DNA from 3 places in the Paenibacillus sp. J22FR21 genome. Region 1 is predicted to be linked to each of the others. Evidence: riboswitches for the same ligand, from Rfam matches in the RefSeq annotation. Region 1 holds a riboswitch; each other region holds the start of a gene.

What was found. A riboswitch is a leader RNA that binds a small molecule or an ion and turns the genes downstream of it on or off. The one in region 1 is predicted to bind cobalamin.
Region 2: another riboswitch for cobalamin. It lies ahead of AC0YNS_RS03375 (ABC transporter substrate-binding protein); the one in region 1 lies ahead of AC0YNS_RS15030 (S-layer homology domain-containing protein).
Region 3: another riboswitch for cobalamin. It lies ahead of AC0YNS_RS04955 (S-layer homology domain-containing protein); the one in region 1 lies ahead of AC0YNS_RS15030 (S-layer homology domain-containing protein).

Annotation. Positions count from the first base shown of each region.
Region 1 covers NZ_JBWDNJ010000003.1:995,255-999,479, forward strand. The annotation lists gene AC0YNS_RS15005 (LytTR family transcriptional regulator DNA-binding domain-containing protein) at 127-534, opposite strand; gene AC0YNS_RS15010 (hypothetical protein) at 557-679, opposite strand; gene AC0YNS_RS15015 (accessory gene regulator B family protein) at 688-1,206, opposite strand; gene AC0YNS_RS15020 (hypothetical protein) at 1,196-1,762, opposite strand; gene AC0YNS_RS15025 (hypothetical protein) at 1,881-2,204, opposite strand; cobalamin riboswitch at 2,343-2,535, shown strand; gene AC0YNS_RS15030 (S-layer homology domain-containing protein) at 2,705-4,225, shown strand, end outside.
Region 2 covers NZ_JBWDNJ010000001.1:664,512-668,736, reverse strand. The annotation lists gene AC0YNS_RS03385 (ABC transporter ATP-binding protein) at 1-322, opposite strand, end outside; gene AC0YNS_RS03380 (FecCD family ABC transporter permease) at 319-1,359, opposite strand; gene AC0YNS_RS03375 (ABC transporter substrate-binding protein) at 1,361-2,386, opposite strand; cobalamin riboswitch at 2,545-2,784, opposite strand; gene AC0YNS_RS03370 (heavy metal translocating P-type ATPase) at 2,850-4,225, opposite strand, start outside.
Region 3 covers NZ_JBWDNJ010000001.1:994,838-999,062, reverse strand. The annotation lists gene AC0YNS_RS04955 (S-layer homology domain-containing protein) at 1-2,172, opposite strand, end outside; cobalamin riboswitch at 2,322-2,514, opposite strand; gene metE (5-methyltetrahydropteroyltriglutamate--homocysteine S-methyltransferase) at 2,682-4,225, shown strand, end outside.

The sequences.
Region 1 (4,225 bases):
CTTTATAATTAAGGGTTTTTTGTTGTTTCAAATGTATTAAAAGAAGCCTAGGGACGAGCTGGTGCCTAATTGAATTAAAAAAACTGCATCCCCCGGTTAAAGGAGATACAGTTTAGCTTTGTTTATTCAGTCCGTCAAAGGATTGCGATTGCTAAGAAGACCATTTTTCGCAGGTGAGCTGCCTCTCCGCTTGATGTCTCTCATTTCTTTATAATGCGCTCTAGAGACGGGTGCACGGAGGGCGTCTTTTCCAACGGGCTCTTTCTCGAAAAAGACTTGATGCGTATCTTCGTCGTAAAACTCAATTTTGTCTTTTTGAGCCATGAAACAACGGTCGATTTTCACAAAACCCTGCAAACTAAAAAACTTTTCCTGTTCCTCCGGACTTTTTATGTAGTAATAGGTTCCTTCATGCGTCTGGAGATACTTTTCGCCATTTAGACTGCCCACAAATCGGACATCGTTTAGGTCTATTTCGACAATATCGAAACTCCCGTCTTTGCGACGATTAACTACATGATATGGGCGATGCATGTTTCAACATCCCTCCGATGTACTACTTTCTAAGTTCCGCAGGGATTTCAGGTTTATTGATGAATGCGTAAGAACCCACGAGAACGAATACCGATGCCACCCCAATTACAATAGCAGCCACACCACGATATGCTAGTTTTTTCATCTTTTGTTTCACCCCCTTTCCTTAAAAGGCAATAACAACGCTTGTACCATAAAAGCGACTGCAAGGAGGTCAGAAACAAATAGGAAGTTAGTCGCAACGAGCGCTGCGGATAGAATTTTTAACAATGGATAATATTTTGGGGAAAGCCGGGCGTACTTGTCATAGTTCGCCGGCGCGAAGATTAGCACACTTAGCAGCGCAACTGCCGTGAGGATGTAAGTCCAATAATCTGACAGGAAAATATGCGGCATTACTGACATAGCAAGTGTAGAGACAAAAATACATAGCCAACCAGACTTTAAGTGGTAACCGCCTGTTAATAGGCGAATAGTCGCGAATACTATTAATAATAATCCAGTTCTTCCAATTTCGCCAGTAAAAAGTCCTATTAGCAAAGAAAATGCGGTAATAGACACAGTGTTCCAAATAATGCTCAATGAGTAGACGATAACGTCGACTGATGGCGTATTAGCTACGCCATTTGCCTTCATGCGTACATTTAGGTCAGTGGCTATTTTACGCAGCATCTTCTGTATCCTTTCTAAGTGTAAAGTATAGGAATAAAGGAAGAGTTAGTACAAAGACAATACTCGCGGCAATCACGTATTCATCATAATTATTACGGAATACAACTGCCAAGATGGCTGCTAATACGATTGCGAATGCTATTATCGCTAATAGAATTGCATTAGTGCCTCTAATTTCGACATATACTCGCCGTGAAGTTGGAACAAAGTCGAATCCCCAGTTCTTTATGTATACGGTCCTGGCAATCGCTATGTTGGCTAAACAAGTGATAATTTGTACAGCTGTCGCAGTAGCATGATTGCTGGTTATCGTTGAGAATGAAGTATCACTAACCTGACTTGCTACTAGAATAATTAAGCCCTGCACTGTAAATAAAGCGGCTATTCCCGCAAAATTCATGATAATGGAATGGAAAATAGGAACTCGGAACAAAATCCAAAGAACCAGTATAAAGAGGACAAACTGTATATAAGAAGATAAATCACCAACAGCAGGATCTAAGCGCGAGAAGTAAGAAGCTTGGCTCATTAACAAGGAAACTAATAATACGTTCATTATCAATCTTCTGTCCAATCCAAACCTAAACAATGTGAACAAGAATAGCAGCGTGCCAATATACTCGAATGTAGACCCAACAATGAAAAGAAAATAATTCATGCCCCGCCCGCTCCCTTTATTTATCTTCGTCTTTCCTGCGGCGATCATCGGATTCATCTCTAAACTCTATAATTACATCTTCAATCCAAAGCGGTCCGCTCTTAATGACAAGGACCGGATCAGGAAATCCCTTCGTTTTCCTCTTATGATGCATATTGCGTCGATCGATCCCCAGTATCTCTGATACCTCCGCACTGCCGACAAGTTTTGGGTAACTTGGGCCAGTTGCGACTTGTTGTCTTAAATTCAATACTTCATCAACTAAGGATAGAATGCATTCCCCGACTTCTCCTCTCGCTTCATGCGCCAACTCGGTGCATTTCGTGATCGAGAACTTCAAATGATCACCCGCCTAACATAATATGACTTATATCCTGATTATACGACAAAAACGTATATACGCAATATACATAATCATTTATTGATAGAATACATTGAATAATAGACAAACGCAGTAGGTCACTATATGATCATTGTAATTGAATAACCACAGCAAGGTGCGTGTTTAGCCATCTAAACATCGCTTAAAAGGGAAGTCCGGTGCAAATCCGGCGCGGTCCCGCCACTGTTAATGACGAGCAACTCCATGAAAGCCACTGGTAGAAATACCGGGAAGGTATGGAGAAGTGTTGACTCAAAGCCAGGAGACCTGCCTTGACGTGTACGTGTGTTCACAGACTCTACGGATGATGGAGGCGGTGCTTATTTTTGTTGTCATTCATTTGACTGCGGACAGTGCCAGCCTTTGATTCTATATGAATCGAAGGCTATTTTTATTGAAAAGGATATGAATTGCTTACTATTGAGGAGTGAAATTGTGCGAAGTAGGAAGGGGAAATTATGAACAGAAGCAGTAAATTATTATCCGCCATTGTTATCTTATGCTTGATGGTTGGTCAACTGAGTATTACACCTGTGTACGGTTCACCGGCCAAAGATGTGGACAATGCCATTCAGGATACAGCGGCTTACTTGTTGGCGGCGGTACAAGAACCTCAAGTTGGCTCCGTTGGTGGAGAATGGGCTGTCATTGGTTTGGCTCGTTCCGGATATCCAGTCCCTCAACGTTATTTCGACGACTATTATAAGACGGTTGAGAGCTACGTGATTTCGCTGAAAGGCGATCTTCATGATAAGAAGTATACCGAATATTCCAGAGTCATCCTGGCTCTAACCGCCATCGGAGCGGATCCGACCCATGTAGGTGGCTACAATCTGCTGACACCGCTCGGTGATTTCGATAAAACCATTTGGCAGGGGATAAACGGACCGATCTTCGCGCTAATCGCCTTAGACAGCAAGAATTATGCGATTCCATTCAATAGCACGGCCAAGACGAAGGCAACAAGAGAGTTGTACGTCGACGAAATCTTGTCTCGGCAGCTGAAGGATGGCGGATTTGCACTTTCCGGTACGGAGGCAGATCCAGATATTACGGGCATGGCATTGCAGGCACTTGCGAAATATCAGGATAAGAAAAGCGTAAAAGCTGCAACAGATAAAGCGCTCGAGCGGTTATCGAACATTCAGGATAATAAAGGCGGCTACTCCAGCTGGGGAGTCAAAAATTCCGAAAGCACGGTTCAGGTGTTGATGGCGCTATGTGAGCTTGGCATCTCCATCGATGACAGTCGATTCGTCAAAAATGGCAACACCGTTGTCGATGATCTCCTTGGCTATTATGCGGAGGGAAAAGGATTTCAACATGCGATCGATAACAGTGGAGTAAACGGAATGTCTACAGAGCAGGCGATGTACGGACTTGTGAACGTGCAACGTAGATCGGCAAACAAGAATAGTCTTTACAGAATGTCGGACGTAACAAGGAAGACGCCTTCCACTTCAAACGAAGAGGTGGGCTTACCGAATAAACATGAGGACATTAAAGTAATGCCTGTGCTCGAAGCGGGCAAGACGTTCTCGGATATTGCCAATCATCTGAATAGAAAGGCCATTGAAGAGCTTGCTTCACGTGGGATCATTAACGGCATGACTGCAGACACCTTTGCTCCGAATCGGACAATGACACGGGCAGAATTCGCTGCGATAGTGACCAAAGGTCTTGGGCTCCTACCAAAGGCAACTTCCATATTTGCAGATGTTCCCAAAGGCGGCTGGTATGCAGGTTACGTAGGTACTGCTTTCAGATATGGGATCGTGACAGGCACATCGAAGACAACCTTCTCACCTAGCGTGACGATTACGAAGCAAGAAGCTGCTGTTATGATCGCGAGCGCAGCCAAGCTATGCGGCATGGATACCAATCTCAGCGTTGCAGAAACAAGAGATATGCTGGCTCAATTCGGTGATTATACGAAGACTGCTGATTGGGCGAGGGCTGCGCTTGCTTTCAACTTCCGT
Region 2 (4,225 bases), on a different contig from region 1:
CCAGCCAGTTCTGATATGGAAAACGCCCCATTGTAACAACCTCGCGCACGGTAAAACCAACCGAAGGCAATCCGCCTTGCTGCAGCACGGCAACCCATTTGGCCAAATCCTTGCGTTTATACGCACTAACAGCCCGATCCCTTAACAGCACTTCGCCTGAAGTCGGCAGCTCCATGCCTGTCAGCAGCTGGAGCAGCGTAGATTTACCGACGCCGTTCGGACCGATAATGCCATACATACGACCTTCTTGCATTGAGAAACTAATCTCGCGCAGAATTTGCTTATCCCCAATTATTTTGGATAATCGCCTTGCTTCGATCATGTTTGCGACCCTCCCTGCAGTACCTTACGCCGATAGAGCAAATAGGCAAAGAACGGTGCACCGATAAGCGCCGTCACCACGCCAAGCGAGATTTCCTTTGGGCTTAGTGCAGTTCGAGCGAGCGTATCCGCCCATAAGAGATAAATAGCACCGCCTACCGCAGACAGCGGAATAATGAAACGATAGTCCGGGCCGACCAGCAACCGAAGGAGATGAGGCACTACCAGCCCTACGAAACCGACTACACCCGCAATAGATACCGCAACCGCGGTCAAAAATGTAGAAACGATCAGAACGATCAGCTTCGTGCGCTCGACGTTCACGCCTAAATGCGCGGCATGTCGTTCGCCCAGCACGAACAAATTGAGATGCTGTCCATAGCGGATCATGACCGGCAATCCCACGATAAGAAACGGCAAGATCAGCCGGACGTGCTCCCAGCTGCGAGCACTTAGACTGCCCATTAGCCAGAATAAGGCTTCGTTGATAACGCCTTGCGACATCGACACCATGAACGTCACGAAAGCGCCGAGAAAGGCTTGAACGATTACACCGGACAAGATTAACGTCTCGACATTAATCGCTCCTCTTGCTCGGGAGAGTGCAAACACAATAAAGAGGGTAACGATCCCTGTAGTAAAAGCGACGAGCGGAACCGTCCATAAGCCGATTACCTTCTGGTAGCCGAATACAATCATGAATGCCGCGCCTACCGAGCACCCCGTTGCGACACCCAGTGTGAACGGATCAGCAAGCGGATTACGCAACACACCTTGAAATCCGGAGCCGGCAATTGCCAAACAAGCGCCGATAAGCATTGCTAATACGACTCTTGATAATCTTAGCTGTGTCACGATTGCGATATCGCTGGCATCATAGAGACCGCTCGGGTCCTCCATCCACGGCAACTGATGAATCAATATTCCCCAAACGCGCAGTAGCGGCAATCCGGATGAGCCAATCGACAAACTGACGACGACAGATACAGCAAGAAGGAGCATCGCTGCTCCTCCATAAACAACAAGCTTTGTTCTCATCTTACTTGAACAGATCCGGATGCAGCTTCTTCGCTACCTCCAGCAGCCCATCGGCAAGTCGAGGTCCGACCCGGGTCAACGGATCCTGATCCACTTCAAACACCTGCTTATTCTTAACCGCATTAATTGTTGCCCAGCCAGGTCTTGTTTCTATCCCGGTTAGGATAGGATTGGTCTCACCTTCAGCGAGAGTCATGGACGCATAAATGATCTGATCCGGATTCGATTTCACGACCGACTCGGGGTCAATCTCGTACCAGCCCTGCTCGCTGGCGACGTTAACGCCTCCGGCGAGTGTAATGAGCTCATCCAAGAACTCTCCTTTTCCGACTGTCCAGCCCGGTGCGAACTCCAGATACACATTCCGTTTCGGCGCATCTTTAACGGTGTTAATAACCTGTTCTCTAACTTGCTCCATATGAGCCGTAACTGCTGCAGCTTGCTCATTCTTATCCAAAATTTCACCGATCTGCTTCACCTTCGCTATGACAGCATCGTACGTCTTCGGATCTGTAGCAAACACCGGGATTTGGAGCGAGCGAAGCTTATCGACAACGGCACTCCCCATGGTATAGGAGGCGAGCACAAGGTCAGGTTTCAGCGAAACGATTTTCTCAATATCGGCGTCCATATCGCCGATCTTCGTCACACTCTCCGCTTCCTTGGGATAGTTAGAGTAATTGTCTACCCCAACCAGAGAAGCCCCGGCATCTATGGCATAGACGACCTCAGTCTCACTGGGCAGCAATGAAACAATGCGCGCAGGCGCAGACTGGAATGTGAGCTCAGTTCCCGTCACATCCTTCAACGTCAGCGGGTATACGGAATGTTGTTGCTGTGCGGAGTTATTCGCAGCAGCTTGCTCGGTTGCATTGGCCGCATTGCCAGCGCTGCCCGCATTACCCGCATTCTCAGCAGCTTGATTGGCGTTATTCTTACCTGAGCCACAAGCAGCTGTAATCAGCAGCACTGCAGCCATAGTTACGAGTAATACAAGTTTAGTTAATGGCATTAATTTAGATTTCATTTGAATCATTCTCTCCCCATTCTATAATTGCGTACAACAAAAAAAAGCATTTCCGACTTCGAGCGTCAGAAATGCTTACGTTCCGTAGAACATCAGCGGGCAATAAACGGTTGCCCATCTCCAACACCTCCCTAAGTCCTCGTAGGTAGCGTTCATACTGAACAGGCAGGTATCCTGACTCGAAGCTTCTGTCATCAACGTCTTCCCAAACGATCCCATCGTTCAGTGACTTATCATTGATGCGTTGTCGATTGGAGATGGGCGAGCATGCCTTCCCTTCCAGAATCGACGCTTCTTACAGTGGCGGGTCCGTGCCGGTATTGCACCGGTCTTCCCATTTAAGCTAAGCTTGCGCGTTTCAACGGACTGAAACGAACGCATACGCTTAGCACCTGTTCGTAAACTATGAAATTGTGCTTGAGTAACTATACCATCACCTTTTTAGGATGTCTACAATTGGCTTTCACTTCCGAAGAAATCGGTTCATTTGGCCGTTTAAACGCAGCGCATTAAATACGACAGACACCGAACTGAGCGCCATAGCTGTTCCGGCCATCCACGGCTCTATGCCGCCTACTGCCGCAAACGGGATCACAATAGAATTATAGAGCAGCGCAAAACCAAGATTTTGCCGGATATTCCGGACTGTCATTCTGCTGATTTGAAAAGCCTCATAGATACCGGTCAGCCGCGAGCGAAGCAGCGTCATATGCCCGGCATCAAGCGCTGCCTCCGTACCGCCGCCCATCGCGATGCCGACATCTGCGGCAGCAAGTGCGGGAGCATCATTCCAGCCGTCACCGGCCATTGCAATGACTCTTCCTTCCCCTTGCAGCTGGCGAATGAGCTCTGCCTTGTGCTCCGGCAGCATGGACGCATGTACATCATCCTGTGCGATTCCCGTGATCCGGGCCACGTTCATTGCTGATGATGAATGATCGCCGGTTGCAAGTAAGACGCGAACGCCTTCGGCTGCCATCGCCGAGACTGCATCCGTCGAGGAGCGTTTTACTTGATCGGTGAAGGCAAACGCACCGGCGCATTCCCCGTCTATCGCGGCATAGATGACCGTCTCCCCGAGTTCTTCTTTCCGATTGACGAAGCTCAGCAGCACTCGATTCATCTTCCAGTCCCGCTCAGCGGCAAAACCGGCATTGCCAATTTCGACGCGCTTGCCTTCAACGACTGCTTCAATCCCCTTGCCCGGATATGCTTGATAAGCCGTTGATTCCGGGATCACTAGCCCAGACCGTTTACCGGCAGCCTTAATCGCTGCTGCGAATGGATGCTGAGAATTTGCCTCAGCAGACGCCGCTAGACGCAGCAGCGCGCTTGGCGAGCCGGACAATGCGGACACTTCCGTTAACGCAGGCTTGCCTTCTGTTAACGTACCTGTCTTATCCAACACAATCGTATCCAATTGAGCCAGACGCTCCAGCGCGCCTGCTTCCTTCATCACGATGCCGCGGCGGGCAAGCTTACCGGTAGCCAATACGAGCGATATCGGCGCTGCCAAACCAAGCGCGCACGGACATGCTGCCAGAAGCACAGCAAGCGCATGAAGCGAAGCCTTCCCCCAGTCGCCCGGATCCAGCCAAATCAGCCAAAGAAGCAAGGTAGCCAAAGAAAGCAGCATCATAATCGGTACAAAAATAGCCGATAACCGATCCACTCTTCGCCCGATCGAAGACTTCGTCGCCTGCGCTTGGCGCGTCAATGCCGCAATTCGGCTTAACATCGTATCCGGCCCTGTCGCCGTTACCCGAATTCGCAGCTCTTGTCCGCGAACGATAGTACCGGCGTACACATGATCCCCGGCTGACCGCACGACAAGCGCGC
Region 3 (4,225 bases), on a different contig from region 1:
ATACTCTTCTTTCCCGCTAGCCAGTCCCTCGGCATCGTTCGCGAATCGCTGGATCACATGAGGAGATCCATTCTCGATATAGGCAGCCTGGTTGCCCTTCAATCCTGCAAAAGTCAGAGTAAGAAACGAATCAAATTCGATTCTGCCGGCTCCACCACCGATTGTAATCGCTTCGCTCACATTCTCAAGAATTGAACCACTCGAGATCAAGGATTGAACGCGACTTACCAGTACGGAATCCGACTTATTCTTGGAGGTTAACAGTTCTATAGAAGAACCATCACCGTTAACGAGTTGCGTGCCTTGCGCTATGCTGAACGTTAGATTCCCCTTCTTCGCCTCTATGGCGGGGAGAGCGGTGGCAAGCGGCAAGTGCAACATCAACAACGACGGATTCTGTTCCGGAATCGTGATGGCAATTTGCTTCCTCGAATCCGAATCGGCAATGCCGATTATATACGGGCGATCATCCGAAGGAATCGTAATCGTTGGCTGATCTTCATTTGGTAGCTGCAGCTCAATCGGCGGTATACCGCTTCTCACTTCCAGCGGCATGGACTTATGTACGACATCAGGCCCGCTCTTAGGGACGTATTTAGATACGGAAACGGTGTAACTTCCAGCAGTCAACCCGTCAAATCGCGCCGTACCTTGCACATTAGTCGTCTGCGTGGAAATCGTTTCACCCTCGTGGACGACATCGACTTTCACGCCTTCTGCTGGAGCTGAAACCAGTTTAAAGGTGCTCCAATCCATAGTCATCTTATTGACTACGATGTCGAATGCACGATCTTCATTCAGCGATGTACCTGATTCTGGCAACATCTTAATGGTGTCTATCATCTCAGTGTTATCAGTTTTGTAATAAAATACAAGTTTATCCGCTGGCTTCAATGGAATCTCATCCATAGCTCCATCCGATGAAGTCAACCATTTGTTGCCTCTTTGGATTGAAAAACTCCAGCTTCCATAATCATCATCATAATGATTGTATGCAATATCGTTAATGGCAACAAACACCATGCCCCACATTGAAGTGATTCCCAGCTGAATGCTGCCAGTGGTTGACACCGACTTTAAAGCTTCCAAAGGCGTTGCTGCATTTACCGTTCCTTCGAAGAAGGCTTGATTAGGTTCCGGTCCTTCGACTCGGATCTTTACAGGTGCAGCCGGAATTAGCTCGAGTCCGGGCAATGTGCCGCTAAAGTCATATAGCCGCTCACCATGACCTTCCAAGAATAGCTTGTAAGCATCAAGTGCTTGAAGTGCTTGCTCCGTAGCCATGCCATTCGACATTGGCCAATCCATCGTATGAGTGAATGTACCGTCTTCCATTCGGAATTGCATGAGCTTGTCGATCAGTGTAATTCCGTTCTTGGTATAATCCGGACCGGTTGGGTCGACACCGTAAGCAGTTAAACCGATAATCGCCTGCGATACACTTTCGCTGGAATCGACGGTACTCCCCCAAGACGTAATGATGTAACCGCCATTCGGCGATTGTTTTACGGAAAGCCATTGTGTTAAATCTGAAATCAAATCCATACTCTTAACCGTTGCATTGTCAGCGTAAGGCGTAAGAGCGATTAACGACATGGCCGTAAGATCCGGGTCGCTATCGTTGCCAACGCCGAGCGAGTATCCCCCGTCTTCGTTTTGGCGGGAGGCTATTTCGTCAATAAGAGTTTCTCTAGTCCATTTCGCGTCAGCCGGAACCTCATAGTGGCCTGAATCCATTGCAATCAATGCAAATATAGGGCCATTGATACCTTGGCTAATCATGTAGTCGCTTGTATAAAGCTTCTCGATCAAATTAAAGCCGGCGATATTCGTTGCATCTTGACCTGCAGCCGATAGAGCCATAATCGTACGTTCTAACTCGGTAACGCGATCGAATTCACCGCCGCTATACTTAACGCGGTTAACTAATGATTGTACATAGGTATCGGGTATCTTCTTACCCGCCTTTGTCAGTCCGATTGCCCCCCAATCGGAGCCAACTCCTGATGAGCTTTTCTGGAAGTAACTCGATGCAGCTTCGATTGTAGCTTCGAGATCGAAAGCCGCCTCAGCGCGAACGGTCTTCACCGGACCGAATCCGGCAGTGATCGACAATAACAACATAATGGATGAAACGATAATAGCTAATGATTGGAGTGCCTTTGAACGCATAGTCTTGCCTTCTCTCTAAGTATATTGTTGCATTCTATATCAACCATAACAAAAAATGCCCCTGATTCATGAAAGAATCAAGGGCTGCCCGCGTCGTCAACTACTAGGAAAGACAACAAAAAAAGCACCGCCTCCATCATCCGTAGAGTGTGTGAAATCCAATCAAGGCAGGTCTCCTGGCTATGCGTCAATGCCTCTCTATACCTTCCCAGCCTGACGGCCAGTGGCAATTCCCAGATCAGCTCTTCATTTACAGTGGCGGGACCGCGCCGGATTTTCACCGGTCTTCCCTATTAAGCAGCGCTTATGGACTAAGCGTGCGCCTTGACTAGTTCTATTCAATTGCTATTCATAATATAGAATGTTGCTGCTTTTGTCTATGATATTAGCGACTCGCCTTCTAAACCCATAGTAAAAAGCTATACCTTGACATAGTATTTTTGTGTTTTCCGATAGCAAGCTCTCCGCACTATAATAAGCTCAACACAAAGCGTAGGGAGAGATTGACATTGAAAACATCACTTATTGGCTATCCTAGAGTAGGATCATTACGAGAGCTGAAATTTGCTTCCGAGAAATATTTCAAAGGAGACATTACGATCGACGAGCTCCATCAGACCGGTGTGGACCTTCGAGCCAACCACTGGAGAAGACAGCAAGAGAATGGGATTGATTTTATACCTTCCAACGATTTCTCATTCTATGACGGCCTGCTTGATACGGCATGCTTGTTCAATATCATTCCGGAGCGCTATCAATCGCTGGGTCTTAGCCCGCTGGAAACGTATTTTGCTATGGCAAGGGGTTACCAAGGCGAGCAAGGCGACGTGAAAGCGCTGGCCATGAAAAAATGGTTCAACACGAACTACCACTATATGGTTCCTATCATTGACGATTCCACTGCGATTCAATTGGCCGGCACGAAGCTGTTCGATGAGTTCTTGGAGGCTAAACGGCTTCATATCCCAACGAAACCGGTATTAATCGGTGCTTTCACGCTGCTCAAGCTTGCCAAATATACCGGCGTCAAGCAAGCGGGCGACTTCATACAAGAAACAGCCGCGGCCTATGCGAACGTCCTACGGCAACTAAACGAACTTGGCGCCGAGTGGATTCAGATTGACGAGCCGGCACTGGTAACAGACCTAACCGGGGAGGATCTAGCCCTCTTCTCGAAGTTGTATGACCAAATTCTAGCTGCGAAAGGCAACGTCAAGGTTCTGATTCAAACCTACTTCGGTGATATTCGTGACTGTTATCAAGCCCTTCAAGCCCTCCCCTTCGATGGCATCGGAATTGACTTTGTTGAAGGCAAACAATCTCTGGAGCTCGTGCGCCAGAATGGATTCTCGGCTGATAAAGTCCTGTTCGCCGGTGTCGTAAACGGGAAGAATATTTGGAGGAACAACTATAAACACACACTTGCAACCGTGCAAGAGTTGAAAGGACTCGCGAAGCAGCTGGTGCTTAGCTCCTCTTGTTCGCTGCTGCACGTACCATACTCCTTGCAGAACGAAACAAAGCTGTCTGACCATCATAAACACTATTTCGCATTCGCTGAAGAGAAGCTTCGTGAATTTGCTGACCTTAAAGCGATTTTGGCGCATGCGAATCCATATGCAGCCGACCTTTACCTACAGAACGAAGAGCTCTTCAATGGCACTCGTTTCGCAGGTAACGAAGCTGTACAAACCAGAACGTCAGCGTTAACGGACGCTGACTTCACGAGACTGCCTGCTTTCGCCGAACGTGAAGCGATTCAGAATGACAAGTTCAAGCTGCCTCCGCTTCCTACGACTACCATCGGATCGTTCCCGCAGACAGCTGAAGTCAGAGCGAACCGCTTCTCTTTCAAGAAAGGCGCCATTACCGAAGAACAATACAAACAGTTCAATTTCGATAAGATTGCGGAATGTATTGCACTTCAAGAAGAGATTGGCTTGGACGTTCTGGTCCATGGCGAATATGAGCGTAACGATATGGTGGAATACTTCGGTGAGTGTTTAGACGGATTTATTTTCACAGAGAACGCTTGGGTTCAATCCTATGGTAC